DNA from 4 places in the Glutamicibacter sp. FBE19 genome. Region 2 is predicted to be linked to each of the others. Evidence: riboswitches for the same ligand, from Rfam matches in the RefSeq annotation. Region 2 holds a riboswitch; each other region holds the start of a gene.
What was found. A riboswitch is a leader RNA that binds a small molecule or an ion and turns the genes downstream of it on or off. The one in region 2 is predicted to bind S-adenosylmethionine.
Positions count from the first base shown of each region.

Region 1: another riboswitch for S-adenosylmethionine. It lies ahead of H6F58_RS00495 (substrate-binding domain-containing protein); the one in region 2 lies ahead of acs (acetate--CoA ligase).
Region 3: another riboswitch for S-adenosylmethionine. It lies ahead of H6F58_RS12085 (aminotransferase class I/II-fold pyridoxal phosphate-dependent enzyme); the one in region 2 lies ahead of acs (acetate--CoA ligase).
Region 4: another riboswitch for S-adenosylmethionine. It lies ahead of H6F58_RS14925 (flavin reductase family protein); the one in region 2 lies ahead of acs (acetate--CoA ligase).

Region 1 covers NZ_JACKQN010000001.1:105,621-112,844, forward strand. The annotation lists gene H6F58_RS00470 (glycerate kinase) at 323-1,519, shown strand; gene H6F58_RS00475 (hypothetical protein) at 1,588-2,124, shown strand; gene H6F58_RS00480 (hypothetical protein) at 2,121-2,315, opposite strand; gene H6F58_RS00485 (sugar diacid recognition domain-containing protein) at 2,407-3,468, shown strand; gene H6F58_RS00490 (GntP family permease) at 3,726-5,087, shown strand; SAM riboswitch class I at 5,406-5,496, shown strand; gene H6F58_RS00495 (substrate-binding domain-containing protein) at 5,565-6,605, shown strand; gene H6F58_RS00500 (sugar ABC transporter ATP-binding protein) at 6,589-7,224, shown strand, end outside.
Region 2 covers NZ_JACKQN010000004.1:228,098-235,321, forward strand. The annotation lists gene ggt (gamma-glutamyltransferase) at 1-2, shown strand, start outside; gene H6F58_RS09250 (LLM class flavin-dependent oxidoreductase) at 88-1,488, opposite strand; gene H6F58_RS09255 (acyl-CoA dehydrogenase) at 1,540-2,880, opposite strand; SAM riboswitch class I at 2,897-2,988, opposite strand; SAM riboswitch class I at 3,256-3,358, shown strand; gene acs (acetate--CoA ligase) at 3,377-5,665, shown strand; gene H6F58_RS09270 (BCCT family transporter) at 5,739-7,224, opposite strand, start outside.
Region 3 covers NZ_JACKQN010000007.1:42,089-49,312, forward strand. The annotation lists gene H6F58_RS12070 (HNH endonuclease signature motif containing protein) at 1-131, opposite strand, end outside; gene H6F58_RS12075 (AraC family transcriptional regulator) at 195-1,064, opposite strand; gene H6F58_RS12080 (cystathionine gamma-synthase) at 1,136-2,341, opposite strand; gene H6F58_RS12085 (aminotransferase class I/II-fold pyridoxal phosphate-dependent enzyme) at 2,338-3,642, opposite strand; SAM riboswitch class I at 3,730-3,820, opposite strand; gene H6F58_RS12090 (LysR family transcriptional regulator) at 4,053-4,994, opposite strand; gene H6F58_RS12095 (DUF1852 domain-containing protein) at 5,117-6,109, shown strand; gene H6F58_RS12100 (methionine synthase) at 6,129-7,169, shown strand; gene H6F58_RS12105 (flavin reductase family protein) at 7,150-7,224, shown strand, end outside.
Region 4 covers NZ_JACKQN010000010.1:106,562-113,785, reverse strand. The annotation lists gene H6F58_RS14940 (MFS transporter) at 1-509, opposite strand, end outside; gene H6F58_RS14935 (ZIP family zinc transporter) at 533-1,276, opposite strand; gene dnaB (replicative DNA helicase) at 1,338-2,693, opposite strand; gene H6F58_RS14925 (flavin reductase family protein) at 3,353-3,853, opposite strand; SAM riboswitch class IV at 3,951-4,068, opposite strand; gene H6F58_RS14920 (PaaI family thioesterase) at 4,440-4,856, shown strand; gene H6F58_RS14915 (dihydrofolate reductase family protein) at 4,902-5,492, shown strand; gene H6F58_RS14910 (PQQ-dependent sugar dehydrogenase) at 5,500-6,564, shown strand; gene H6F58_RS14905 (acetyl-CoA hydrolase/transferase family protein) at 6,561-7,224, opposite strand, start outside.

The DNA of each region.
Region 1 (7,224 bases), on a different contig from region 2:
CTGTGGATGGAATAAGCGTGCACTGCATGCTGCCCATGGATCCGCTTGCACCTGCGTGCGGGGCCCGGTTAAAGAAGAATTCCCGCTGGGCAATATCCAGCGGGAATTCTCACGATCATCACTCGCACCTTCAAGGAGGTGTTTTCAACAGTAGCTGCGCTTTCTGTGCCGTCCCTTTGGCCCAGCTTCGCGTTGCCGAAGACCACTGCCGAAAATCGTTGCCGAACAGTGGGCGCAGTGCACATAGGCAGCCCGGTGCGGGTGCGGCAAATACAGTCATGGGCCCATAGTTCAAGGCAGGGAAGCTGCCTAAGCTGGGAACATGACTTCTCAGCAGAAACCAGCCCCCGCAGCCAATGGCGTGCTGCAGGTGGCCATTGTTCCCGACTCCTTCAAGGGAAGCGCCCGGGCCAGCGAAGTGGCCACCGCGCTCGCACAAGGATTCTCCAAGGGGGCCGCAAGCCGCCAGCGCCAGGTCGAGATCACCGCAGTTCCCTTTGCCGACGGCGGCGAAGGAACACTGGAGGCGCTGATCGATGCCTGGGGCACCGAAGCGATCACGGTGGACACCACCGACGCCCTGGGCCGCCCGGTCGCCTCCCGGCTCGGGCTGTCCGCGGACAAGAAGATCGCCGTCGTGGAAGCCGCCGAAGCAGCCGGTCTGCCGCAGGTCAGCGACGTGCCGCGCAGGCCGCTTCAGGCCACGACCTGGGGCCTGGGCCCGCTGGTGTCGCGCGCCTTGGACCTCGGGGTGCAGCAGATCATCCTGTGCCTGGGCGGGTCCGCCACCACCGACGGCGGCACCGGCCTGCTGGGCGCACTGGGTGCCAAGTTCCTTGACGAGCACGGGCAGCAGCTGCCAGCAGGCGGCGGCGCACTGGCCAAGCTGGCAAAGATCGACATGTCCGAACTGGATCCGCGAGCCGCCACGGTGCAATGGCAAATCGCCTGCGATGTCACCAACCCGCTGCTCGGCGCCCAGGGCGCGGCAGCGATCTTCGGCCCGCAGAAGGGGGCTAGCGAGCAGGACGTGCAGCTGCTGGATCGCGGACTTGAACGGCTGGCCGATGTTCTTGAAGCTGATACCGGCCGGAAGCTGCGCGAGCAGCCGGGCATGGGAGCGGCCGGAGGCCTGGCGGTGTGCCTGGCCTCGTACTTCCCGGTGGACCTGGTCCCCGGATGGCAACTGGTAGCCGAGGTGCTCGATGCCCACCGGATCCTGGGTGCCGCGGACCTGGTCATCACCGGCGAGGGGCGGCTCGATAGCCAGTCGCTGAACGGCAAGGTGGTGTGCGGTGTGCTGGAAGCGGCCGGGGAGCATGCCGAGGTGATCGTGGTGGCCGGGTCCGTGGACCTGGGCGACGAACAGCTGGAGCGGGCCGGGATCCTGGCGGCCTATTCCATCGCGCCCGGCCCGGCGAGCCTGGCCCAACTGTCCGCCGATACCCTCGCATTGGTTGAGCGCACGGCGTTCAGCGTGGCCAGGACCTACCTGCCGCTGGCTCCACCGAGGGGATGAAACGGCGCATCCGTTTTTCCGCCAGGAAGACGATGTGCCTAGCGGCGGCCGGTTTCTACGATGGAATCATGATGAAGAAAAAGTATGCCGCCAGCGCCTTGCTGGCTGCGCCCCTGGCCCTGCTGCTCAGCGGATGTTCCGTTTCAGACCTGATGGTGGATAAATACGACGAGTCCACCGAAAAATCTGCCAAGACCTCGGAAGAGGGCGTTTCGAACGGGCTGCTGCCCGATTGGGTCCCCGCCGGCGGCACCGATGTGAAGCTCGTGCAGCGCAATACCGGGATGGAACGAATTTTTGCCATGGACTACACCGGGGACTTGCCCGGCGAAAAATGCCTGCCGATTAAATCTGCTGGGCACCCATCCGGGGCGGAACTGAAAAAGGCCTACGCCTCGGATCCGCGCACCAAGGATTTTGAGGCCAAGGAGATCTCCTCGACCAGGACCCTTGAAGCGCAATGGTGGCCGCAAGGCGCCGAAGAGAAGACCACGCAGCTCTGCGGACGATTCTGGGTCCACCTCGCCGAGGGCAAGCTCTATGCTTTTGCGCCTGACAGCACCAGCACCGCCACGGCAGTGCTGCAGGAGCGCGAGGCTTCCTAGGCTTCTTGTGGAGCTTGCTGGCGGGGCTGGTTCCGCGCGGTGTAGAGCCGGCATGCGGCCAACCCGGCCAGGCTCAGCACAATCAGCGCCGGGCCCAGCAGCCCGGGCAAGCGCTGGTTCCATGTCATGTTGAGCACTACCAGCAGGCTGACGAGGAAGCCTCCGGTGAAGTAGCTGATCGCCGAACTCATGGTGGGCCTTTCATCGCGATGCTTGACTGGGGTGAGCCTAGCATCACCGGGCGGCAAGGTGAAGGAGGCCCGGGGAAGCTAGGATGATTCCATGAGCGAAAAGGAGCAACCTCGACTGTCCGGCGCCTTGGCGCAAAAGGTTGTCGACACCATTGCGCCAACGATTAATCGCCATGTGAACATCATGAACGCCCATGGAATCATCATCGCCTCCAGCGATGCTTCGCGCGTGGGCACGCTGCACGAAGGAAGCGTCGAAGCCATCCGGCGCAATGAGGCCATCAGGGTCACCCAGGCCGATGAAACGGCGGGAACCCAGCCGGGAGTGAACCTCCCTTTGGCGCTGAACGAGCGGTTGTGCGGTGTCGTCGGAGTAACCGGCGCGCCCCACGAGGTCGAGCCCCTGGCGGATCTGATTGCGCTCACCGTCCAGCTGCTGTTTGCCCAGGAGCGCGAGCACTCGCGCAGCGCTCGCCGGGCGGCCGAGGCCAGGGACCTTATTTCGGCGTTGCTGGCCGGGCGGGTTGCCGCAGAAGTCGTCGACCGGAACCTGGAAGCGCACGGGCTGCGCGGACCGGTGCAGCTTGAGCTGTGGCTGCCGCGCGATGGCCGCGACCCCCTGCTGGAGCAAGCTGCCGCGGAAGGCATGCGCACCTCATGGGTCAGCCTGTTCGGCGCGCACTGGCGGCTGCGGGCAAGCACCGATGATGCAGCAGGTCAGCCCGCGAAACCGAGCGATCGTTTTCTTGGCGGAGCGGATGCTTTCGATGCCGGAGCGCTGTTGGCGCAGGCCGAAATGATGCGCACCCTGGTGGCGCGTCCTGCGCTGCTTCCGCAACGGGCACACCGGGAGATCTGGAATCAGGACATCGCCGTGGCCGTTGCACGGACTCCGGCGCGGAGCCTGGCCTATCTTGCGGCACCGGCCCGGGCGCTGAATCAAGAACAGGCAAAAACCCTGCTGGTGGTCGCCGCGGCATCCGCCATGTCGCAGGCCGCCGAAGCCTTGCACATTCACCGCAATACCCTGGTGCAGCGGCTGGAAAGGATCGGCCAGGTCACCGGCGCCGATATTCGCCAAGCCAATGAATCGCTGCGGCTGCAGCATGCCGTGTACGCGCGCATTGCACTTGACGAGATGCAGATTTTCTAGCGGCACCAGCAGCACCAGGCGAGCCTCGATAAATTCCGTCTGCCGAGGGGCGTGCACATATTCTTGCAGGACCATGCCGGGAAACCCGGTCGCATGCCCATAGGCAATCCGGCGCCGGTTTCCTACTATTGGCACATCACCTGCTGTTCAGGGTCGGCGAAACCGAAGAAATCCGGGCCTGGCTGATCCAACCCCCAGAGCTTGAGCCGCTTTGCTGGACAGCGATCCACACATAGTGGCAAAGGAGCCAACCTGCCGTGTACGAACTCATTGTTCTCTTGATCCTCGTGGTCGCCATTGTGCTGGTGACCGCACGCTGGAAAATCAGCCCCTTCCTCGCGTTGATTGGCGCAGCTATCCTTGCCGCCTTCGCCTACAGGATTCCCCTGGCCGAAGTGGCGGGCACCGTCACCACCGCCTTCGGCACCACCATGGGCAATATCGGCCTGGTCATCCTCTTCGGCACGATGATCGGCATCATCCTGGAACGATCGGGCGCCGCAATCTCCATGGCCGACGCGCTGATCAAGGTCCTGGGAACCAGGTTCCCCAATCTGACCCTGACAATCATTGGCTACATTGTCTCGATTCCGGTCTTCTGCGATTCGGGCTACGTGGTGCTGAACTCGCTGCGCAAAGCCATCACCCTTCGCACCGGCGTATCGGGGCTGGCTACTTCGGTGGCGCTGATGACCGGCCTGTACGCCACGCACACCATGGTTCCGCCAACCCCCGGCCCGCTGGCGGCGGCCGAGAGCATCGGCATTGCCGATAACCTCGGGCTGATCATTGCCGTTGGCCTTCCGGTGGCAGCCATCTCCGCGTTGGCCGGCCTGTTTTATGCCAGCCGCTTCAACAAGTCCCAATGGACCGCCTTGCCGTCGGAAGACGAGAATGATCTGGCAGACCTGGACTACGAGCAGCTGCGCGCAAGCTTCGGCAAGCTGCCGCATCCGGCCTTGGCCTTCCTGCCGATCCTGGTGCCGCTGGTTTTGATCTGTGCCTCATCTATCGCCAAGCTGCCATCCCAGCCGCTGGGCGGGGGAACGCTGGTTGAAGTCCTCTCGTTCCTCGGCACGCCGGTGATCGCCCTGATTTTCGGCCTGCTCTCGGCCACTTTGCTGTTGCGCGGCGAGAACAAGCTGGGCGATTTTAATGAGCAGATGCACGAATCGGTGCGCACCGCTGCCCCGATCTTGCTGATTACCGGGGCTGGCGCCGCATTGGGCGCGGTGCTGGCCGCCTCGGAGCTGACCACGATTCTCTCCGACTCGCTGAGCGGACTCGGCCTGGGCCTGGCGGTGCCGTTCCTGATTGCCGCCGCCCTGAAGTCGGCGCAGGGATCGTCCACGGTATCGATGGTGACCACCTCCGCGCTGGTCGCGCCGATGCTCGGTTCGCTGGGGCTGGATTCCGAATTGGGAATGGTGCTCAGCGTCCTGGCGGTGGGTGCCGGTGCGATGGTTGTCTCGCACGCGAATGACTCGTACTTCTGGGTGGTCTCGCAGCTCAGCCGGATTCCGGTGATCACTGCATACAAGACCCTCAGCGTGGCTACGGCAATCCAGGGCACCGCGGCCTTTGCAACGGTCTGGATCCTGGGGGCGGTCCTGCTCTAGCGCACTGCTGAATACACCCCGGGCACCGCGCCATCATCGAACCCTTCCTTGATGGCGCGGTGCACTGTTTTTAAGGGAGCTCAGAAACGGCCAGCCTGCTACGCCAAAGCCATGATGGGCTGGTGCGGGTCAGGGGTGCTCACGCCAAGAACAATGTGAATTAGACGCCGTAATATGCGGAAATATGACGCTGATTTAGCGCCTGCCCGCCGCCTCCCAGCCTTGCCAGCCCGGGATTTGTGAAGAGATCTGACGCAGTGTTCCCTCCAGTGACGCGTTGATGGCAAGCTCCCGGGATCAATGCTTGACTCGGATAACACCCCATCCAGAGCGGCTGAGAGACCTGGCTCCACGACGCCGCAGCAAGCCTGCCTCCTGCAGATAGTGCTAACGCCAGGTTCGATGGAGCTCCCGGGGCAAGAAGCGTGAACTTCTGTTCGGGATCCCTCGGTTCGATATGTCCAAGAGAGGGACGGCATGACTCGCACTCGCCCGAACACCCTGAAATTTGTGGCTGCCGCACTCGCAGCAACCACGCTGCTCTCCGGTTGCTCGCTGAAGGAACCACGCCCCGAAGCCGCGCCGGCCGTGGCGCCAAGCAGCAACCCGCAAACCGAACAGAAGCTCGACGATGTTCCTTCGATCGAGGGCAAAAAAGTGGGCATCGCGGCCAAGGACATCCTGCACGACTACTCGCGCGTGGTGTATCAGCAAATCCAAGAACGCATCAAGGAGCTCGGCGGAGAGGTCATTGCCACCCAGGCCGAAGCCAAGGACGAGAAGCACGTTTCGGACGTGGAAAATCTCATTACCCAGTCGCCCGATGCCATCGTGGTGATCCTGGGCGATGCCCAGACGCTCACCCCGGCCCTGGCCAAGGTGGATGCTGCAGGAATTCCGCTGTTCACCATCGACTTCCAGAGCGAGTACTCGAAGAACAACGTCACCAGTGATAACTGGAACGTCGGCACCACCCTGGCTCGCACCATGGCCGAGGACCTGCACGGCAAGGGCAAGATCCTGGTCTTCAACGGCTTCCCGGGCGTGACGCCCTGCCGGATCCGCTACAACAGCCTGAACCTGGTGCTCGAAGACTACCCGAATATCGAGAAGATCACCCCGGAACTGCAGGACAAGTACGAAGGCACCATCGAAGATGCCAAGAACCAGATCCAGGATCAGCTGCGCAGGCTGCCCGAAGGCGAAGTGGATGCGATCTGGTCCTGCTGGGATATGCCGCTGATCGGCGCCGCGCAGGCTATCGATCCCACCGATAATGACATCAAGCTCTATGGAGTCGACGCGGAACCCGGGGCACTGGACTTGATCGCGAATCCGCAGAGCTCCTACCAGTTCACCGTCGCCCAGCCCACCAAGCAGATTGCTGCCACCTCGGCCACGAATATTGCGCTGTTCCTCAACGGGCAAGCCGACCAGGTACCAAGCACCAGCTACGCCGAGCCGATTTTTGTGGACAAGGACAACGTGAATCAGGTGCGCAATGACAACGGAATCTAGCCTGCTGCTGAGCATGGCCGGGATCGGCAAATCCTTTGGCGCCGTCACCGTGCTGGACGATGTCCACCTGCAGCTGCGGGCCGGGGAAGTGCTCGGCCTGGTAGGTGAAAACGGTGCCGGAAAATCAACCCTGATCAAGATCCTCACCGGGTTGTACACCCTGGATTCGGGGCAGATCGAGCTTGCTGGACAGGCGGTGCAGATACGGCGCCCGGCCGATGCCGAAGCGCTGGGCATTGAGGTGATCCACCAGGACCGCCACCTGGCCGGGCGCCTGACCGTCGCCGAACAGCTGTATCTTGGCACATCCAGAAACCGCGGTTTATGGCGCCACGAGCGCACCGTGCAAGAGGCGGCCCGGGCGGATATCCTGCGGACCACCGGCCAGGAGCTGGACACCGCGGCCTTTGTCGACGAGCTGAGCGTTGCCCAGCAGCAGCTGATCCAGATTGCCCGCGCCGTGCTGGCCGAACCCAAGGTGCTGATTCTTGATGAGCCGACCGCGCCCTTGGCCAATGACGAGGTCGAGCAGCTCTTCGGCACCATCGGGCACCTGCGTGATCGCGGGGTGGGGATTATTTTCATCTCCCACTATCTCCAGGAACTGCAGCAGGTCACC
Region 2 (7,224 bases):
AGGCTCCGGAAATGGCATCGGCTCCGTCCACCCTTCAAGGTGGAGGGAGCCGATGCCATTTTGAGGCCAGGGCCTCAGGCGGGATGCCTAGCCCTTAGCTGGCAGGCGGTTGGAGATCTTGTACTGCGCGGCGCGGTGGGTCTCCTTCACCCGGTCCCCTTCGCCAAAGAGCTTGTTGCGCAGCGAGCCCTGGGCGTATTCGGTCTTGTAGGCGCCGCGAGCCTGCAGCTCGGGAACCACGTATTCGACAACGTCCTCGAAGGTTGCCGGGGTGACCGCGTAGGCCAGATTGAAACCGTCAACGTCGGTATAGTCCACCCAGTCGATGAGCTTCTCGGCCACCTCGGCGCCCGAGCCGACGGTGATCGGGCCGAAGCCGCCCACGCCCACCCATTCGGCCAACTGGCGGATCGTCCACGGGTTGCCGTCGTCGCCGCTGGCCTTCTGGAAGGTTTCCACGGTGGACTGGATGGCGTTGGACTTCAGGTTGGCGCCCAATGGCTCATCCGGGTTCAGCTCCGACAGGTCAATGCCCATCCAGCCGGAGATCAGGACCTGTGCACCTTCAACGTCCGCATAGGACTTGTAATCCTCGTACTTGGCCTGGGCCTTCTCAGACGTCTCATCGGTGATGATGGTCTGCATCGCGAAGATCTTCACATCGTAGCGGTCGCGGCCGGCGGCCTCTGCGGCATCGCGGATCTTGGTGACGGTGGCCTTGAGGATTTCACGGGTCGGGCTGGTGACAAATACTGCTTCAGCGTTTTCCGAGGCGAACTTGATGCCGCGCGACGAGGCGCCGGCCTGGTAGATCACCGGGGTGCGCTGGATGGAAGGCTCGGTGATGGCGATTCCGGGCACCTTGAAGAATTTTCCTTCGTGCTCGATGCTGTGCACCTTGGCCGGGTCCGTATAGATCCCGGTTTCCTTGTTGTTCTGCACGGCGTCGTCTTCCCACGAGCCTTCGAGCAGCTTGTAGACGACCTCGAGGTATTCATCGGCGTGGTTGTACCGCTCGTCGTGCTCCATCTGGTCTTCCTGGCCCATGTTGCGGGCGGCCGATGGCAGGTACCCGGTCACGACATTCCAGCCCACGCGGCCGTTGGTCAGGTGGTCCAGGGTGGCCAGGCGGCGGGCGAAAGCGTAGGGGTGCTCGTAGGCGGTGCCCGCAGTGACGCCGAAGCCGAGGTTCTCGGTGACCGCTGCCATGGCGGAGACCAGCATCATCGGGTCATTGACCGGGGCCTGGGCGCCGGAGCGCAGCGGGGACTCATTAGTGCCGTTGAAAACATCGTAGGTACCCAGGACATCGGCGATGAACAGGCCGTCGAACTTGCCCTTTTCCAGTACCTTGGCCAGGTGGGTCCAGTAGCCGAGGGTGTTGTAGGTCGAGGCCTTGTCATCCGGGTGGCGCCACAGGCCTGGCGACTGGTGCACCACGCAGTTCATGTCGAATGCGTTGAAGAGAATTTCGCGCTGCTGGCTCATTGATGTTCCCCTTGCCATGGTTGGGTAGTGGTGAAGATTAGTGGTTCGCGCTCAGGCGCCGTGGGCTCGATGGTTGCTGTCTTCGCCGGTGACCGAGAGTCGTTGCGGCTGGACCGCATTGATCTCGTAGTCCCCCACAATGCGGGCCTTGTAAATGGCCGGGTTGTGGGTGGCGATGGTCCGGGCGTTGCGCCAGTGCCGGTCCAGGTTGCAGATGACGCTGGTCGAGGATGCGCCCAGGCCGTCAAAGAGCTTGCTGGTGGCACCGATGACGAGTGGCTGGACGATGGTTTGCGCCCGGTTGGCGGCCAGTTCGCAGACCGCATAGCGTTCTTCGTCGTTGAGCCCCGGATCTACCAGTGCGGCTTCGACTTCAAGGACGGCGCCGATCACGACCGAGTCCGCGGCGAAGGATTCCGCGGACACCTCGCCGACCAGTTGCAACACCTGTGGTTCGCGGTGCACCGGAACGCCGGTGCCGGTGGTGAAGATGCGGGTGCGGTTCTGCACCGAAATGCGCAGGTCGTTCAGGGCCGCCCGGGCGATACCTGCCTGCACGGCCATGAGCACCAGCTGGAAGATCGCCGCTTCGGAGTCGTTGCTCTGCTGCGGCATGAACGTGTCCACCGGGACCTGGTGGAACTCCGTGGTTCCGGTGCCGGTGAGCCCCTGGCCAAAGCCATCCCAGTCATCAAGGATCTTGACGCCGCTGTGCTGGGTGGAGACTACCGCGATCTGGCGCCCGGGCAGTTCCGGGTGGGCCACGGCCACGGTGGTCCAGTCGGCAAAAATGGTACCGGTGCAGTAGTACTTTTCACCGTCCACCAGCCAGCGGCCATCAATCTGGCTCACCTTGGTGTTCAGCGTGCCCAGGGCATTGCCACCGCGTTCGGTGTAGGCGTTGCCGACAATTTGCCCGGCGGCGATGCGGGCGGTCCACTTACTGCGCAGCTTTTGGTCGTCGAGGACCAGCACGTTTTCCACGAACGCGATATGCGCGCGCCACAGCTGGCCGACATGCGAGTCGGCTTCGGACAGCTCGATGAGCAAGCGGAACACGTCGACCAGGCGCGCGCCGTATCCGCCCTCGGCAACTGGGATGCGCAGTGCGCCGAAACGTTCGCGGTTGAGCAGGCCTACCTGCTCGAAGGGCAGAACGCGGTTGCGGTCGCGGTCCTTGGCGGTGCTGGCGATTTGCGCGAAGACCGGACGAAAGATTTCAGCCAGCCGGTCGTATTGCTCATCCGCGCCGGGGCCGGGGGTGACCTTGAGCAGTTGCCGCGTGGGCAGCTGCTCTTCGAAGTCGTCTAGTCCCATGGCGCTAGCCTGCGAAGGATCGCTGAGCTGGTTGAAGTCCAAACCGGAGGTGTTTGGCAACTCGCCAAATGACATTAAAAGTCCTCAATTCTTTCCATCGGTCCTGGCGGTAGCACCGTCTCCCTTTTCGGGTGGTTGCTGCGGCGTCGTCGAGCCAGATCTCTCAGCCGCTCTGGATGGGTCGTCATTCATTTGTAGCCGTAATAAACCGATGCATCCAAGCCACGAAGTCACATTTCGACCTTGGGCGGCTCCGGGATGACCGGCAGGTTGAACAGCCAATGGCGCATCATGCCGAAGATGAATTGCCCATATTCGCCCATTATCGATCAAACCGGCATTCAATGAAATAAATAACGAAATATCCCGCGCATGTGGCACAGTTATCGAAGATTTTTCATGTTACGCAAGATTTGCATTCAATTCCTTCGAAACCCTGTAATAGACGTGTAACCATCCCGAGCGGCCGAGAGATCTGGCTCAGTGACGCCGCAGCAACCACCTATGGAGGACACCTTCCATAGGCCGGTGCTACCGCCAGGACCGATGGAGATGATCATGGCACTGTGCTTTGCGCAGCCTCAAATGCAGTACCTGGGCCTCGCGTCCATGGCACTGGGCGCCGGCCTCGTCAATTTCTCGCGCAGATTCGCCACCACGGCACAGAGCCGCACCGCGCTTTCAGGCTCGCAGCCACAACGGGCTATGGGCAAAGACCGGCAATTCGCCTCGGCCAAGAACCTCCAGGGCACAAGCAACACCTGGCCTTCCTCGGAATACTTGCCGTTGCCCTGCTCGCTGCCTCCGAACGCCGCGCCATAAAAGCCCCGGGCCCGAGGGCACTAGCGATCAAGTACCAAACCAGCCACCGAATAGACACTCCAAGGAATACTCTGTAATGACCATCGAATCGGCACCAACCTCTGCATTTGCCTCTGAGGAAGCACGCCAAGCATTCTGGGACGACGCGGCACGCCTCCTTGATTGGGACACCAGCTGGCATACCACCAGCCAGATCCTCCCAGCTGACCCGGAAGCCAAGCGCGGACCGCAGATCTCCTGGTATCTGGGTGGCAAGCTCAATGCCGCGGTGAACTGCGCCGACCGGCATGTGGCCGCCGGCCGCGGAGACAAGGTCGCACTGTATTTCGAGGGCGAACCCGGCGACCGGGTGGCCGTCACCTACAAGAACCTGCAAGAACGCATCAGCCAGGCCGCCCACGCTTTGGAATCCTTGGGCGTGGTCAAGGGCGACCGCGTGGTCATCTACCTTCCGGTCCTCATCGAAACCGTCGTCATCACGCTGGCCTGCGCCCGCATCGGCGCCGTCCATTCGCTGGTCTTCGGCGGATTCTCTGCCGAAGCGTTGAAGTTCCGCGTGGAAGACACGAAGGCCAAGGTGCTGGTGACCACCGATGGCCAATTCCGCCGCGGCGCCTCGGTGCCGGTCAAGGACAATGCCGACGAAGCGGTCTCCGGCGAGAATGAGATCGAAAAAGTGCTGGTCATTCGACGCACCGGCGATCAGATCCCGTGGACCGAAGGCCGCGACGTCTGGTGGCACGATGTTGTCGACACCCAGCCCACCGAACATGAAGCGCAGTTCTTCGACTCTGAAACTCCGCTGTTCATCATGTACACCTCCGGAACCACCGGACAGCCCAAGGGCCTGGTGCACACCACCGGTGGCTACCTGACCCAGGCTGCCGCCAGCTACAACATGCTCTTCGCCAACCCGGATGCCTCCCAGCGCGAGAATGACGTGCACTGGTGCACCGCGGACCTGGCATGGATCACGGCCCACACCTATGAGATCTATGGACCGCTATCCAACGGCGTCACCCAGGTGATTTATGAAGGCGTGCCCAACGCGCCGCATCCCGGACGCCACTTCGAAGTCATCGAACGCTACAAGGTCACCAGCTACTACACGGCCCCGACCTTGGTCCGCTCGTTGATGGGCTGGTTCCCCGAGGGCATTCCCAAATCCTACGACCTGTCCTCCATCAACGTCGGCGGCACCGTTGGCGAAGCGGTTAACCCGGAGGCCTGGCGGTGGCTGCGCGAACAGCTTGGCCGCGATACCCCGGCAGGCATTCCGATGGTGGATACCTGGTGGCAGTCCGAGTCCGGGGCGACGGTCCTCTCCCCTTTGCCGACCGACGACTACTTCAAGCCAGGATGCGCCGCCCGTGCCCTGCCGGGCGTTTCCGTGGACATCGTTGATGCCCAGGGACAGCGAGTTGAGCCCAACACCCAGGGCAATATTGTCATCACCCGCACCGGCCCGTCCATGGCGCGTACGGTATGGGGCAACCCTGAACGCTACTACACCAGCTACTGGGAGAAGTACGTCCAGCAAGGCTGGTTCCTCGCAGGCGATGGGGCACGTTTTGACGAGGATGGAGATATTTTCATCCTGGGCCGCACCGATGACGTGATCAATATTTCCGGGCACCGGTTATCGACCATTGAAATCGAGTCTGCGCTGGTCACCAACCCCGGCGTCGTCGAGGCCGGAGTCTGCCCCACCCCGGATGCAAAAACCGGACATGCGGCCACCGCCTTCGTGGTGCCCCTGGACAAGTCGCTGATTGGCGAAAACCCTGATGAGCAGCTCGCCGCGCGCCAGGCACAATTCATAGCTGAACTTCGTTCCACGGTAGCCACCCAGATAGGCCCGATTGCCAAGCCGCGCGATGTGCTGCTGGTACCGGATGTTCCCAAAACCCGTTCGGGCAAGATCATGCGCCGCTTGCTCACGCAGCTATTTGAAGGAACCACGCTGGGTGACACCACCAGCCTGCAGAATGAACCGTGCATTCCCGAGATCAATGCAATCTGCCGGGCACGCCGCTAAAGCGCAACTGAAGAAAATCCGCTTTAAATAGTCGAAGCCACGTCCCGCGGGACGTGGCTTCGACTATTTAAAGCTAGGAATCCTTGGATTCGGAAGAATCCGTGGACGGTTCCACAACAGCCTCGGTAACTATCACCTGAGCTGAATCCACCACACCATCTTCTGGCTTCCCGGCCGGCTTGATGATGGGAATCTCGGTGGTCATCAGGCTGAACTGGCTGCCTTCGTGCCGGTCCACGCCCTGGGTCACCGATTGCTCAAGCACTGTGCGGGCCACCTTGCCGCGCAAGATCAGCGGATCGCGGCTCAGGTCCTTCCATAGTGCGACGCACAACAGCAGCATCACGATCACGAACGGCAAGGCCGAGACAATCGTGATGTTCTTCAGGCCGTTGAGCGCCTCGGCCGGATGATCGCCACCCGCCAACAGCATGACTGCGGCAACAGCACCGGTGGCCACACCCCAGAAGACCACGGACTTCTTGGTCGGCTCCTCGGCTCCGCGCTCGCTCAAGGCACCCATCACGATGGAAGCCGAGTCGGCGCCGGTGACGAAGAAGATCGCGATCAGCAAGACCGTGACGATCATCAGCACCGTGGCAATCCAGCCGGAGAGCGGAAGCGCATTAAGCAGATCGAAGAGGATCAGGTCGAAGTTGATGTCCGGAGCCCCATCCACCACCTTGGCCAGCGCCTCGCCGGTGTTGCCTGCACGCTCCGCGCGTTCCTGCAAGCCAATGGCGCCACCGCCGAAGATGGAGAACCACAGCAGGGTGACAGCCGATGGAACCAGCAGCACGCCGGTGACAAACTGGCGGATGGTGCGGCCACGCGAAATGCGAGCGATGAACAGGCCAACGAATGGGCTCCATGAGATCCACCAAGCCCAGTAGAAGACAGTCCAGGAGGACAGCCAGCTGGACATGGTGCCGTCGCCAGAGGCCGCGGTACGCGAAGCCATCTCTGGAAGGTCGCCAATGAATGCGCCCACGGCGTTCGGGACGACGTTGAGGATGAATAGCGTTGGGCCGCCAATGAACACGATCAGCGCCAGGATCACTGCCAAGACCATGTTGATGTTCGACAGCCACTGGATGCCGCGCTCGATGCCGGAGACAGCCGAAGCGACAAACAATGCGGTAAGGATCGCGATGATCACTACCAGGACGCCGGAGCCAACCTTTTCAAGGATGCCAGCGGACTGGATGCCGCCACCAATCTGCAGTGCGCCCAGGCCCAGCGAACAGGCGGAGCCGAAAAGGGTAGCGATAATGGCGAGGATATTAATGGTGCGGCCGCCCCAGCCGTGCACAATGCGCTCTCCGAAGACGGAGGAGAACATTGCCGAGAACAGCTGCGGGCGCCCCAGGCGGAAACTGCCGTAGGCCATGCCCAAGCCGACGATGGCATACATCGCCCACGGGAACAGCGTCCAGTGGAAGAGCGTGGTGCCCATGGCGGTGCTCAATGCAGCGTCGGTAGACCCTTCAACGGTGCCTGGCGGCGGTGACATGTAGAAGAACAGCGGTTCTCCCACGCCATAGAACACCAAGCCGATG
Region 3 (7,224 bases), on a different contig from region 2:
CCCAGGTGCTCGGTGAGCAGTGCAAAGTAGGCGGCGTGGCCGGCGGGCAGGTCGCCGGAAAGCACAGCCGTGGCCGAGGCAACGAGCCGGGCCGCCTCGGCCAGATCCTTGAGTGCTTGTGCTGTGCTCATGGGAACGAGCATGCCCCGCAGAAAAGGATCCGCGGGGCATGCAATGACGGTGTGTGGATAAGGCTAGCGGTCGGCCTCCACCGGCAGCCAGAGCTCGCAGGTCGCGGTGCTGAAATCAGCGGCCCGATCGAGCACGGCGACAATGGACGGGCCGGGACGCAAACGCCACGGATTGGACGGGAACCACGCGGTGGCCGTGGAGGCCCAGAGCTCCTGCAGCGCCGCCGGGTAGGGGCCCGACACGCTGAATACCGCCCAGGCCCCGGCTGGAACCTGGATGGAATCCAGGTCCTCGGGCACCGGGGCGTCGGCTGGCACCGCAACTCCGTGCAGGTAGGTCAGCTCGCTGCCTTCGCGGTAGTCCGCATCGACCTGGTCGCTGACCTGCAGCAAGCCGGCAGGATCGGCGGCCGACAGCGCCTTGAGCCGGGCATGCTCGGCCACCGGTATGGAGGCGATGTGCTCCTGGATGTGCGGGTTGGCCCCGTGGTGGATCAGCGGGACGCGTGCGGCGTATCCGATGAGCTTGAAGTTTTCTCTTTGCGCTATTCGTGCATCCATGGGGCGTTTCCCTTCGACGTTCAGGCTGAACCTGATGATTGGCTGGCTTCGAAGGGGGCCGCCATTCTCGCGGATTTCACCCACGGATGCGCCATGCACGGACCGGATGGCCCGGCCGAAAGCTTCGGCCGAGCCGTAGCCGTAGCGGATCGCGATAGCTAAGAGGTCATCCCCGGCGAGCAGGTCCGCGGCGGCCAGGGACATGCGCCGGCGGCGGATGTATTCGGAGACCGGCATGCCGGCCAGCGAGGAGAACATCCTCCGCACGTGGTATTCGGTCGTGCCTTCGCCGCGCAGCAAATCCGCGAGGCTGATCTCGGCGTGCAGGTTCGCCTCGATATGCTCGACGAGCCGATTGAGAATTCCGATCATGTTTCCACCCTTCCCCAATTACTATTCCGTGGAGAAGGGGCGCGCCGCCCGATTATTGCGGTTCGATGCGATCAGGCGTTTTCCAGGGCCTTTTCGCGCACGGTGCTCACAGGCCGGGTGGCCCGGGCGGCGGCCAGGCCGCGTTGAAGATCGGCGATCAGATCCTCGGTCTCTTCGATGCCCACCGAGAGGCGGACCAGGTTGGCCGGGATTTCCAGCTCGGTGCCGATCAGCGAGGCGTGGGTCATTTCTCGCGGATAGCAGACCAGGGATTCCACCCCGCCCAGGGAGACCGAGAGCTGGAAGTACTCCATGGATTGGGCGAAGGCGCGGGCGGCGGCCTCATCTTCCAGGGCCAGCGAGACGATCCCGCCAAAACCGCGCTGCTGGCGGGCGGCCAGCTCGTGCCCGGGGTGGGATTCCAGTCCCGGGTAGTAGACCCGGGTGACTTCGGGCTGCGCATCGAGCCAGCGGGCCAGGGTATCGGCCGAGGCGCAGTGGCGCTCCATGCGCAGGCCCAGGGTTTTCAGCCCGCGGGCGGCCAGGTAGGAATCCTGCGGGCCGGCCACAGCTCCGCCGGCGAACTGCTGGTAGCCCACCGCTTCGGCCAGGGTCTGCCCGCGGAAGATGTGGTCGGCCACGATCACCGCGCCGCCGAGCACATCGGAGTGCCCGCCAATGTATTTGGTGGTGGAGTGGACCACCGCGTGGGCGCCGAAATCCAGCGGGCGCTGCAGATAAGGAGTGGCGAAGGTATTGTCCACCACCAGCAGGGCGCCATGCTCGCGGGCGATGTCCGCCCAGCCGGCCAGGTCGGCGATGCCCAGCAGCGGGTTGGAGGGGGTCTCCACCCAGAGCAGCGCGGTGTTCGGGCGCACCGCGGAGCGCACCGAATCCAGGCTGGTGATATCCACCGCCGAAGAGGTGATCCCCCACTTGCTGTGCAGCTTGGAGATCAGCCGGTTGGTGCCGCCGTAGCCGTCGGCGCCCAGGATGATGTGGTCGCCCGGTTCGAGCACCGCGCGCAGCAGCGCGTCTTCGGCGGCGATGCCGGAGGCGAAGGCGAAGCCGGCGGCCCCGCCTTCCAGGGCGGTGAGCTGGTCCTGGAACCCGTCGCGGGTGGGATTCGAGCCGCGGGAGTATTCATGTCCGGAGCGCAGCACGTTGATGCCGTCCTGGATGAAGGTGCTGGTCTGGTAGATCGGCGGCACGACCGCGCCGGTGTGCGGGTCCTTGTGCTGGCCGGCGTGGACGGCCTGGGTGTTGAAGCCGCTCATGATGCTCCTTGGGTTTGCGGGGCCAGGGCCTTCTCCAGTGCGTGGTCAAGGGCCTGGGTGAGATCGGCGAGCAGGTCGGCGGGGTCTTCCAGGCCGACCGACAGGCGCAGGGTGGCGGTGTTCAGCCCGGCGGCGGCCAGCTGCTGCTCGGAGAGCCGGCAGTGGGTCATGGTGGCCGGGTGGGAGATCATGGTGCGGGTGTCCCCCACATTGGCGGCCAGCGAAATCAGTTTCAGCCCGTCGATCAGCGGGGAGACCAGCGTGGGATGGGCCAGCTCGATGGCCAGCACGCAGCCGGTGCCCTTGGGCGTGATCTTCTTGGCCAGCTCGTGGCTCGGGTGGGTGGACAGCGAGGGGTGGTGGATGGCCACAATGCCCGGGTGCGCCAGGAGCTCGCCGATCAGCGTGGTGACGCTGCGCTGCACATGTGCGGCGCGCACCGGCAGGGTTTCGATGCCGGCGAGGATCCCCTGGGCGCTAGCCGGGGCGAGGGTCGGGCCCAGGTCGTGCAGGAATTTGGAGCGCACCAGCATCGCGTAGGCGGCCGATCCGTGGCGCTCAAGCAGCGAGGTGTTGTTCAGCCGCACGCGCGGGGCGGCGATCTGCGGCCAGCGGGCGGCGTCGGAGAAGTCGAATTTGCCCGAGTCCACGACGATCCCGCCCAAAACAGAACCGTGTCCGGCCAGGCCCTTGGTGGCCGAGTGCACCACGATGTCCGCGCCGAAATCCAGTGGCCGCACATTCAGCGGGGTGGCCAGGGTGTTATCGACCACCACCGGGATGTTGTGCTCATGGGCGATGGCCGCGATGGCGGGAAGATCGGCCACGGTGCACAGCGGGTTGGAGACCGACTCCAGGAAGAACGCCCGGGTGTCTTCCTCGATGGCCCCGGACCAGGCGGCCGGATCGGCCTGGTCGACAAAGCTGATGCGGATGCCGAAGTCGGCGAAGGTGTCGGTGAACAGGTCCACGGTGCCGCCGTAGAGCGAGGAGGAGGCCACGATGTGCTTGGGTCCCTGGGTCAGGGCCAGGAGGGACAGGGCTACCGCGGACTGGCCGGTGGCGGTGGCTACCGCCTGGGCGCCGCCTTCCAGCGCGGCCACTCGCTGCTCGAGGATCGAGACGGTGGGATTGCCGGTGCGCGAGTAGGTGAAACCGGCCTGGCGCAACGCGAACTTCTCGATCGCTTCGGCATGCGACTGGAATTGGTAGGCTGCGGAATTGTGCAGTGGCGGCAGCATCGGGCGGAAGTCTCCGCTCGGGCGATATCCGGCGTGGACCGCGTCGGTTCCTTGGCTCATAGCTCCTCCTCGTTCTCTGCGAGGGAGTGCACCGATAGGCATCGTGTGGCAACACGAAGCACATCACGCAAAAGCGCGTTCGGAACTGCTCCATCGTTCCTGGCATTAGCACCTTTCGGTTTCCCGATGGTTGCTGCGACGTCAACGAGCCAGATCTCTTAGTCGCTCTTGATGGTTTGTTGTTCTTCCATGGTTGGCCACGGGCCGCAAACGGCGCAAGCGCCATCGGGCGGCCAGCTTCATACAAGGCCGCCAAGCTTCATATGTCGTGAACTTGTCATGATGACGCGGTGGCTGGCACCACTTTATGACGCATCACTTTGAGCAGAACCTGCGTGATTTCAAGGTTTTTGCCGAAGTTTATGACGATAGACCGGTACTCGATGACCGGGAGTTACGCCGTGGGCGGCTCAGCCGAGCACCTCGACCCCAAAGCTGGCGACCACCGCACGGACTTCTTGCAGGTAGCGCTGGGCCTGGTCGGTCAGCGGAATGGCTGCGTGGTCAATCCAGCCGATCTCGATGCGCTCCTCGATCGCCAGCGGGATGGCAACGATGGAGGGATCAAGCTCGTCGCTGATGATGCCGGTGGAGATCGTGTACCCGCCCAGGCCGATCATGAGGTTGAAGATGGTGGCGCGGTCCGAAACCTGGATTTCGCGTTGGCTGGAGCGCGTGGAGAGCACCTCCTCGGCGAAGTAGAAGGAATTATTCGCGCCCTGGTCGAAGGTCAGCCGGGGCAGGTCCTCGAGGTCTTCGAGGGTGACCTGGTCCCGGGTGGCCAGCGGGTTGCTGCGCGAGATGAAGATGTGCGGATCAGCCAGGAACAGCGGGTGGAAGGCCAGCCGGGATTCGCGCAGCAGCTTGTCGATGACCTTGCGGTTGAAGTCATTGCGGTACAGGATCCCGATGTCGCTGCGCAGGGTGCGCACGTCCTCGATGATCTGTTCGGTGCGCGTCTCGCGGAGCGAAAACTGGTACTCCTCGGCGCCGCTGGCCTGGACCATCCGGACAAAGGCGTCCACCGAAAATGAGTAGTGCTGGGTGGAGACGCCCAGCAGGCGCCTGGCGGAGGGCCGTCCGAGGTAGCGGTGCTCCAGCAGCTCCACTTGCTCCAGGACCTGCCGGGCGTAGCCAAGGAATTCTGCTCCTTCGGCGGTGAGCGTCACTCCCCTGGCCGAGCGCACCAGCAAGGTGCGCCCCACCCTCGATTCAAGCTCCTTCATCGCCGCCGACATGCTGGGCTGCGCGACGTAAATCAAGTCGGCGGCAGCCGAGATGGACCCCTCGGAGGCTACCGCCACGAAATAGCGCAGCTGCTGCAGTGTCAAGCCATTTGTTCCCTGAACCATAGCCAGAGTCTATATGAATCCATAGTTATATCGAGTTACCTGATATCAAGAATCACCCTGCATGATTGACGCAACGACTTCCCCTCGGCCTGCCCAGGCCTCCCAAATACAGATTGGCCATCATGGCAGACGAATTGAATTTCAGCATTAGCACCACCAGATTTGACGAGAATTACTCCCCTTCGGCGAATTCGCGCACCACGACAAACTTCGCTAATTTGGCACGCGGAGAGCGCCGCGAAGAGAACTTGCGCAACGCCCTGACGATGATCAACCGCCGGTTCAATTCCTTGGCTCACTGGGACAATCCCCAGGGCGACCGCTATTCTCTTGAATTGGAAATCATTTCCGCAAATGTGCATTTTTCTGCCGATAATACCGACCAGCAATTTCCTCTTTTAGAAGTGCTTGAAACCACGATCGTGGATAAACTCACCGGCACTCGGTCCCAGGGCATGGTCGGCAATAATTTTTCTTCTTATGTCCGCGATTACGACTTCAGCGTTGTGCTCCCAGCATCGTGTAATGACAGCGGATCTCCGGTGCTTCCCGAAGATTTTGGTGATCTCCATGGACAGCTCTTCCAGCATTTTTTGAACTCACAGGCATACCGTGAGCGTTTTGCCCAGCTGCCGGTGGTCTGCATCAGCGTCTCCACCTCCAAGACTTATTTCCGCACTGGCAACAGCCATCCAGTGCTCGGCTTGGAATACCAGCAGGACGAGAACTCGCTCACCGATGCGTACTTCGGCAAGATGGGCTTGAGCGTTCGCTACTTCATGCCGCCGGGTGCCGTTGCGCCACTGGCCTTTTACTTCCGTGGCGACCTGCTCAACGATTACACGAACCTGCAGCTGATTAGCCTGATCAGCACCATGGAGACCTTCCAGAAGATCTACCGCCCGGAGATCTACAACGCCAATTCGGCAGCGCCCTCCGTGTACCACCCGAGCCTGGGCGCCGAGGACTTCTCCCCTACACGCGTTTTCTACGACCGCGAAGAACGAGCCCAATTGGGCAGGATCCAAGGCAAGTTCACCGAAGAGCATTTCATCACCCCAAATCGCCAACTGCTCGATCAGTGGTCCTCCTCCTACCAGACTCCCGTCGCCTAAGACTCCGAAAGATTCCTCAATGACTTCACCACTTATCCCCGCGTCGATCGTTGGCAGCCTGCCCAAGCCTTCGTGGCTTGCCGAACCTGAAAAGCTATGGTCCCCATGGAAGCTTGAAGGCGATCAGCTGCGCGAAGGCCAGCAAGACGCCATGCGTGCTGCGGTCCTCGAGCAGACTCAACGCGGCATCGACATCATTAGTGATGGCGAACAGACCCGTCAGCACTTTGTCACCACGTTCATTGAGCACCTGAGCGGTGTTGATTTCGAAAAGCGTGAGACGGTGCGAATCCGCAACCGTTACGACGCGAGCGTGCCTACCGTCGTTAGTGCCGTAGAACGTGAAAAACCGGTTTTTGTCGAGGACGCAAAGGCCATTCGTTCATTCACTGACAAGCAGATCAAGTGGACGTTACCTGGCCCGATGACCATGGTGGACACGTTGTATGACGCTCACTACCAGAGCCGTGAAAAGCTCGCTTGGGAGTTTGCGACCATCCTGAACCAGGAAGCGAAAGAACTCGAAGCTGTTGGTGTGGATGTTATCCAGTTTGACGAGCCAGCCTTTAATGTCTTCTTTGATGAAGTTGCTGACTGGGGCATCGCAGCGCTGGAGCGTGCTTGCGAAGGTTTGAAGGCAGAAACCGTTGCGCACATTTGTTTCGGTTACGGCATCAAGGCCAATAACGATTGGAAGGCCACTCTTGGCGCTCAGTGGCTCCATTATGAGAAGTCCTTCCCACTGTTGCAGGCTTCAACCATTGACACCGTTTCTTTGGAATCTCACCATTCCAACGTGCCGCTTGAAGTAGTTGAGATGGTTCGAGGCAAGAAGGTCATGCTCGGTGCCATCGACGTGGCTAATGATGCCGTAGAGACTCCCGAGGAAGTAGCACAGACCCTGCGCAACGCACTCGAATTTGTCGATGCCGACAAGCTGATTGCCAGCACCAACTGCGGCATGGCACCTTTCCGCCGCGATGTGGCGCTGGCCAAGCTCAGCGCGCTGAGCGCTGGCGCCGGCATCCTGCGCGAGGAGCTTGTTGGTGCACGCGTCTAAAGTGTCGGATTCCGCGACGCCCTCGTTGCCCGCGGAAGACTTCAAAGCAGTCTTT
Region 4 (7,224 bases), on a different contig from region 2:
ATCAGGCCGGCCAGCCATGGGCCAACCATCGCTGGCAGCACCCACGCGGTGGCAAAGAGTGCAAAGATTTTTGAATGCAGCTGGCCTGGATAGGCACGGGCAATCAGCACGTAGATAGCCACGGTGATGGCACCGCCTCCGACGCCCTGCAGGATGCGCCCGCCAATAAGCATCGGCATATTCGCTGCGGAACCGCAGATCAGCAAGCCCACGCAGAAAATCGCGACGCTAATGAACAAGGGATGCTTCGGTCCCCAGCGGTCGGTGACTTCACCGGCGGCAACCATGCCGAGCATGCCACTGGCAATCGGGGCGGCAAAGGCCAGTGCAAAATAGCGTTCGCCGTTGAGCAGTTCGCTAACCATCGGCATCACGGTGGTGACCGCCATGGATTCAAAGGCAACGAGGAACACCAGAACAAACATGCCCATGGTGGTGGCCAAGAATTGCGGTGCGTAAATGGTTTCTGTAGCTGGCGCAGGATTGTGGCTACTACGTCTTAGGGGCATGCCCTAATCATGCCAGTTTTCTGCTATCCGCCCAGAACATGCAGGGCGAAGGCCGACAGGAAGCCTCCGGTGACCAGCAGCCCGGTGTAGTCATGTTCAACAGAATAGGCTTCGGGAATCATCGAGTCGGCAATCATGGTCAGGATTCCACCTGCGGCAACTGCCGTGGCGAAGGCCAGGGCTTCTTCAGGCATGGATTGCATGGCCAGTGCCCCGACAAAGGCAGCCAGCCCACAAGAAATCGCGATGGAACCCCACAGAAGGGCAATCGAGGAACCTTTGCGGCCGGCGCTCTTCATTTGAGCCGTGCTGGCCAGCCCTTCGGGAATGTTGGAAATGAAAATGGCAATGAGCATGGCGGGGTTGATGCTCGCGCTAGCTACAACGCTCAGGCCCAGTGCCACGGATTCGGGAATGCCGTCGATCAAGGCTCCCACCGCCAAAGCGGTGCCCGCAGGTTCGCCGCCCCGAGCGCTGCCCGAGGCTTTTTGACGCCTTGTGGTGCGCCAGGCCAGTACCCGATTGGCCGAGAAATACAGCGCGGCGCCCACCACCACACCGGCCGCGGTTGCCAGGAGCCCGCCAGTTTCGAAGGCCTCGAGTACAAGCTCGAAGCTCAGTGCACTGACCAGCACTCCTGCGCCGAAGGCCATGATCGCGCAAACCCAGACCTTCGGAATTTTCAGCCACCAGGCGGCGCCAGATCCCAGCAACAGCGCCGATCCGGCTACCGTGCCCCAAAGCAAGGCCTGCAAAGAAGCGAACATGGCACCCACTATAGCCAGCAAGCCGCCGGCTTAGTAGCTGCCATGTCGGTTCTGACTGGGATTAACCCTCGGAGGACATATTGCTGAAGCGCGAGTAGTGGCCTTGGAATGCCACGGTGATGGTTTTGGTGGGACCGGCACGGTGCTTGGCGATGATCACGTCGGCCTCGCCTGGACGGTTTTCCTTGTCATACACATCATCACGATGCAGCAGGATTACCATATCGGCGTCCTGCTCAATGGAACCGGATTCACGAAGATCCGAAACCATTGGCCGCTTATCGGTTCGCTGTTCGGAACCACGGTTCAGCTGCGACAGCGCGATCAGCGGAACATCGAGCTCCTTGGCCAGCAGCTTGAGGTTACGCGAGAACTCGGAAACTTCCTGCTGGCGTGATTCCACGCGCTTGCCCGAACTCATCAGCTGCAGGTAGTCGAGGATGATCATGCGCAGCTCATTGCGCTGCTTCAGGCGGCGGCACTTTGCGCGGATTTCCATCATGGACATATTCGGCGAATCGTCGATGAACAGCGGCGCTTCATTCAACCGGCCCATGGTGGTGGCAATCTTGGTCCACTGCGCGTCCTCCACCGAACCCTTGCGCAGGTCCTGGAGCTGGATGGAGGCTTCTGCCGAAAGCAGGCGCATCGCAATTTCATTGCGGCCCATTTCCAGGGAGAAGAAGACGGTGGCCATGTTGTTCTTGATGGCGGCGGACCGGGCGAAGTCCAGTGCGAAGGTCGACTTACCCACTGCAGGACGGGCCGCGATGATGATCATCTGGCCGCCCTTCAGGCCCTGGGTCAGCTCGTCGAATTCGTAGAACCCGGTGGGCACGCCGGTGATGCCGTCGCCGGCGTTCGCGGCGTTTTCGATTTCGTCTACGGTGCCTTCGATGATGTCCGAGAGGCGTACGTAGTCTTCGCTGCTGCGGTTTTCCGCAACCTTGTAAACCTCGGCTTGCGCTTCGTTGACAATGGCATCGACTTCTCCATCGGGCGAGTAGCCCATCTGGACGATGCGGGTTCCGGCGTCCACCAGGCGGCGCAAGACGGCGCGCTCGCGCACGATTTCTGCATAGTAGCCGGCGTTAGCGGCGGTGGGCACCTGCTGAATGAGGTTGTGAAGGTAGGCAGCGCCACCCACGCGGGAAATTTCGCCGCGCTTGGTCAGCAAGTCGGCCACGGTCACGGCATCGGCAGGTTCGCCTCGGCCGTACAAATCGATAATGGCTTCGTAGATGGATTCGTGAGCCGGACGGTAGAAGTCGGTTCCGCGCAGCGCCTCAACGACGTCGGCGATGGCGTCCTTGGATAGCATCATGCCACCGAGCACGGACATCTCGGCTTCGACGTCCTGTGGCGGCTTGCGCCCTGCGTCGGATTCTCGTCCTTCGTAAACCGGCTCAGCACTCATTGCAGACACTTCCATCCCCTATTGACCCCAGGGGGAAAAATCTTCCTTGCCAGATGGCAACGTTCCAACCTGCTAGTTGATGCCAACAGTTCAATGGATTACGTCTGTGGATATTTCTGCCCCAAAGCCAACAGTAGGGCCGATGTTTACCCACGTAAACCCCATTATCCACAGGTCTTGTGCATAACATACCCTCAGCTGTGGACTAGCCTGTTCACTGTCTGGGGAGAACCCTGTGGATTATTGTCAAGTACCCAACAGTAATAGTTATTGACTAGGCTTTTTGTATTTTCACATCTGTGGACAGGTAAATATTTTATTGAAGATAGCGATATGTTCCCAGTAGTTATCAACACCCAAAAACGCCCGCAATACAGGGTTTATTGCAGTTTTCACACAGTTCTGCACATCATGCCCACAGTCGTGTGGATAACCATGTGGATATCTACGGAATCATAAAAGGCTTAGTCACCGGCCTTTAGCACGGCCAACTCGGCAAGTTATGGCCAATAGTCCACATTTTCGCGTAGCGGTCGCGATCCACACCGTGGATAACTATTTGCCTGGCGTTGAACGCGTCCCGAAACGCGACAAGGCCCGGAGCAGATCACCATCAGGGAATCCACGCCGGGCCTTCGGGAAACTACCCCTCAGAAGATTTAGACGAGCTCAGGAACTGGGATTGAATGAAATCGGGAATCATGGAAGATCTGCGGCGAGTGCAGTGATGTGTGATGCCCATGCACCTCCAAAAGCACAACCCAGTGGTCACCAGCTTCGACTTCGTTGTAAATCGACGTTTCCAGCCAGAGGGTGGACTCTTCAATGAACAGAGCGCCCTGCTCGGAAACCACGGTATCCACGCCGAGGAATCGATCGCCCTTCTTCGAAGCGATCTGCGCGCAGACCCCTCCATTGAGATCGCTGAGAACCGAAACACCAATGTGGCTGGCCTCGCGCAGTTTCGGCCAGGTGTTGGAGGTCTTCTGGACTGCAAACATCACCAATGCCGGCTCCAGCGAAACCCCGACAGTGAATGAGGATGCAACGATGCCGGTTTTCACGCCGTCCACTTCTGCACACAGAGCGGCCACGCCTGAGGGATGTTGAGCGAAAACCTTGCGTAGGGTTAGCGGGTCAAGTTCACGATTCAATGACATGGCTCGATTCCTTCGGTTCTTGCCCACCGCGTCAGACCCAGCGGGAACAGCGGTTCGGGATGATCCGAATCCGGTTGCCACTGAGGTTTCACGCCGTGCGCGGTACTTGTTCTGACACTATTTGGCGCAAAACCGAATCCTCACCTGGAGCACCCCACTACCGTTGAGAGGGTTGCCGATCAGCAAGCCAGGGCTTTTAGCTGATGCTCTTGATTCTGCTTAAAACAATATGACTCATGACGAAGCACCGTCAAACAATTCACTTCTCAAATCGCAATATTCAACAAAATATTCGACAGTGGCTCAGTTTTAGGGTCACGGAACAGTCCTTTATTCACCAATTCGGACCGCTTCAGGCACTTCAGCCGGCCATGAAGGTGTGATCTTCGTCGTAACGCATTAACTTATGGCACGGCTAAATATCTTCCGGCATCTGCGCTTCGTGGAAAATCGGCGCCAGGGTTCGCCATCAAGGATCTTCCCGCAAGGATTGCCGCGTACTTCAGCAGGTAAAGTGCAAATAATTGAACCGCAAGCCCCACCACTCGAACAGGCGCACCGCGCCCCGACACTTTTGGAGTCACCCGTGAGTTCCCCAGCACAGCGAATCCCCGACAAGACCAGCCGCTTCACTGACAGCATTGGCCTGGTCTTTGACGACATCACCGCCACTTCCGTGCGAGGCCATGCCGATCTCAATGAAGAGCACCACACCCCGTGGGGCGTCGTACATGGAGGTGTCTATGCCTCCATGATTGAAAGCGCCGGCAGCGTTGGCGCCAGCTACGCGGTCTCAGAGCGCAATCAATTTGCTGTGGGCGTTCACAATGCCACCGACTTCCTGCGTCCCACTACCGGTGCGCGCGTGCAGGTTGCGGCCAAGGCGCTGTTCCAAGGCAAGACCCAGCAGTTGTGGGAAGTTGTCATCACCGACGAGGCCAGCGGAAAGGAACTCTCGCGCGGACAATTGCGCACCCAAAACGTAGATATGCCCAGCGCCTGAGCGTATCCTAGGTGGCACCTAGCGGATCAGCTTCGGAGGCTTGCCATGAGTGCCACCTATACCTTTGACGTGTTCAGCAGCCTTGATGGCTTCGGCAGTGCAGGCAGCGATTGGGGTGGCTACTGGGGAAAACAGGGGCCAGAGCTGTTGGCCCATCGCCTCGGGCTCTACACTCCCCCATGCCGCATGGTTTTCGGAGCCAACACCTTCCGCTTGTTTAGTCTCTTCTGGGCAGAAATCGAGATGAATCCCGAGGTTGAAGACGCGTGGGGCGTGGCTTTGCACGACAAGCCCGCCACCGTCATCTCCACCACCTTGGTTGAGCCGCTGTCTTGGCCTAATGCCACGCTGGAGCGCGCTGATGCCTTGGAAGTCGTCGCCCAGCTCAAGGAAACCTCAGATGTGCCGCTGCGCTCCCACGGTTCCCTGGCCATGAACCATTCGCTGCTGGCGGCAGGTCTTGTGGACTTCATCCAGGTGAGCATCTTCCCGGTGCTGACCGGGCATAGCGGCTCTGCTCCGGTACTCGGAGGGGTCGACGACTATGACCTGGAACTTGTCGATTCAAAGCTTTTGGACGGGCGGATCCAGGAACTGACGTATCGCCCGACGCGCCATCAGCCGGCGCACGCATAGCCACCCGATGAAGCACATCCGGGACACATGCCTGCTGCTCGGCGCAGTGTTCCTCGCCGGATGCTCCACGCCAACACCACTTCCAAGTCCAGCTGCCGAATCGCACACCGCTCCAGAACCACTGGCCACCGGCTTGGAAGCTCCGTGGTCCATGGTCTACGTCCAGGACAGCTTGCTGGTCAGCGAACGCGATTCCGGGAGGATCCTGGAGGTTTCGCAGTCCGGACAGAGCCGCGAAGTGGCCCGGATCGATGATCTCGCAGCGAGAGGCGAAGGCGGGCTGCTGGGCCTGGCCTTCCTAGCGCCGGACCAGCTCTACGCGTATTCCACCGCGGAATCCGGTAACCGCATTCAGCAATTCACCGTGCAAGGCAGCGCCGGAAACCTGTCATTGTCGGCTCCGCGGACCCTGCTGGATTCCCTGCCCTCGGCCAATATCCACAACGGCGGGCGGCTGGCCATCGGACCGGATGGAATGCTCTACGCGAGCGTGGGCGATGCGTCCAACCCTGGGCAAGCCCAGGACCTGCAGGCGCTGGGCGGCAAGATCCTGCGCATGGCACCCGATGGAAGCGTCCCGGAGGACAATCCCTTCGAGAATTCCCTCGTCTACAGCTATGGGCACCGCAATGTGCAGGGCCTGGCATGGAGCGATGATGGCACCATGTATGCCAGCGAATTCGGGCAAAACACCTTCGACGAACTGAACATCATCAAGGCCGGCGGGAACTATGGCTGGCCCGAAGTCGAGGGGAAGGGCGGCGCAGATCGGCAGTACACCGACCCGATTGCGCAGTGGTCCCCTGCCGAGGCCAGCCCCAGCGGCATCGCGATCCTAGATGGCACCGCCTACCTGGCGAATCTGCGCGGCGAAGTGCTGCGCGCGGTGGAACTGGACGCGCCGGCCATCGAGCAGGAATTGCTCGATGGCCGGCTCGGCCGGCTGCGCGATGTGCTGGTGGATCCTGGCGGCTCGCTGCTGGTGCTGACGAACAACACCGACGGGCGCGGCCGGCCAGGGACGGGTGATGACCGGATCGTGCGCATCGATCCCGGCCAGCCCGGCGGCTAGCTGGCCGGGCGCATATCCCCGGTCTGCTCGAAGCGCTGGTGCCAGGACAGGGCCTCGCCCAGCAGGTGCGGGGTGTGCTTGCCGTAGCTTTGCCTGCAGGCCCGGTCGAAGTAGTCCTGCAGCAGCCCCCGGTAGTCCGGATGCGCGCAGTTCTCGATAACCTGTTGGGCGCGCTGCTTGGGCGACAGGCCGCGCAGATCGGCCAGGCCCTGTTCGGTAATCAGGATCATGGTGTCGTGCTCGGTGTGGTCCACATGCGATGCGAAGGGCACGATGCCCGAGATCTTGCCGCCCTTGGCGGTGGACGGGGACATGAACACCGACAGGTAGCCGTTGCGGGCGAAGTCGCCGGACCCGCCGATGCCATTCATGACATGGGAGCCCAGGACGTTGGTGGAGTTCACATTGCCGTAGATGTCGGCCTCGATCATCCCGTTCAGGGCGATGCAGCCCAGCCGCCGGATGATCTCGGGGTGGTTGGAGATCTCCTGGGCGCGCAGCAGGATGCGCTCGCGGTAGTGCTCGACATTGCGGTTGAATTCCTCGATGCCCTCGGCAGACAGCGAGAAGCTGGTGGCCGAGGCGAACTCGATGGTGCCGTCCTTGATCAGCTGGAGCATGCCATCCTGGATGACCTCCGTGTAGGCGGCCAAGGACTTG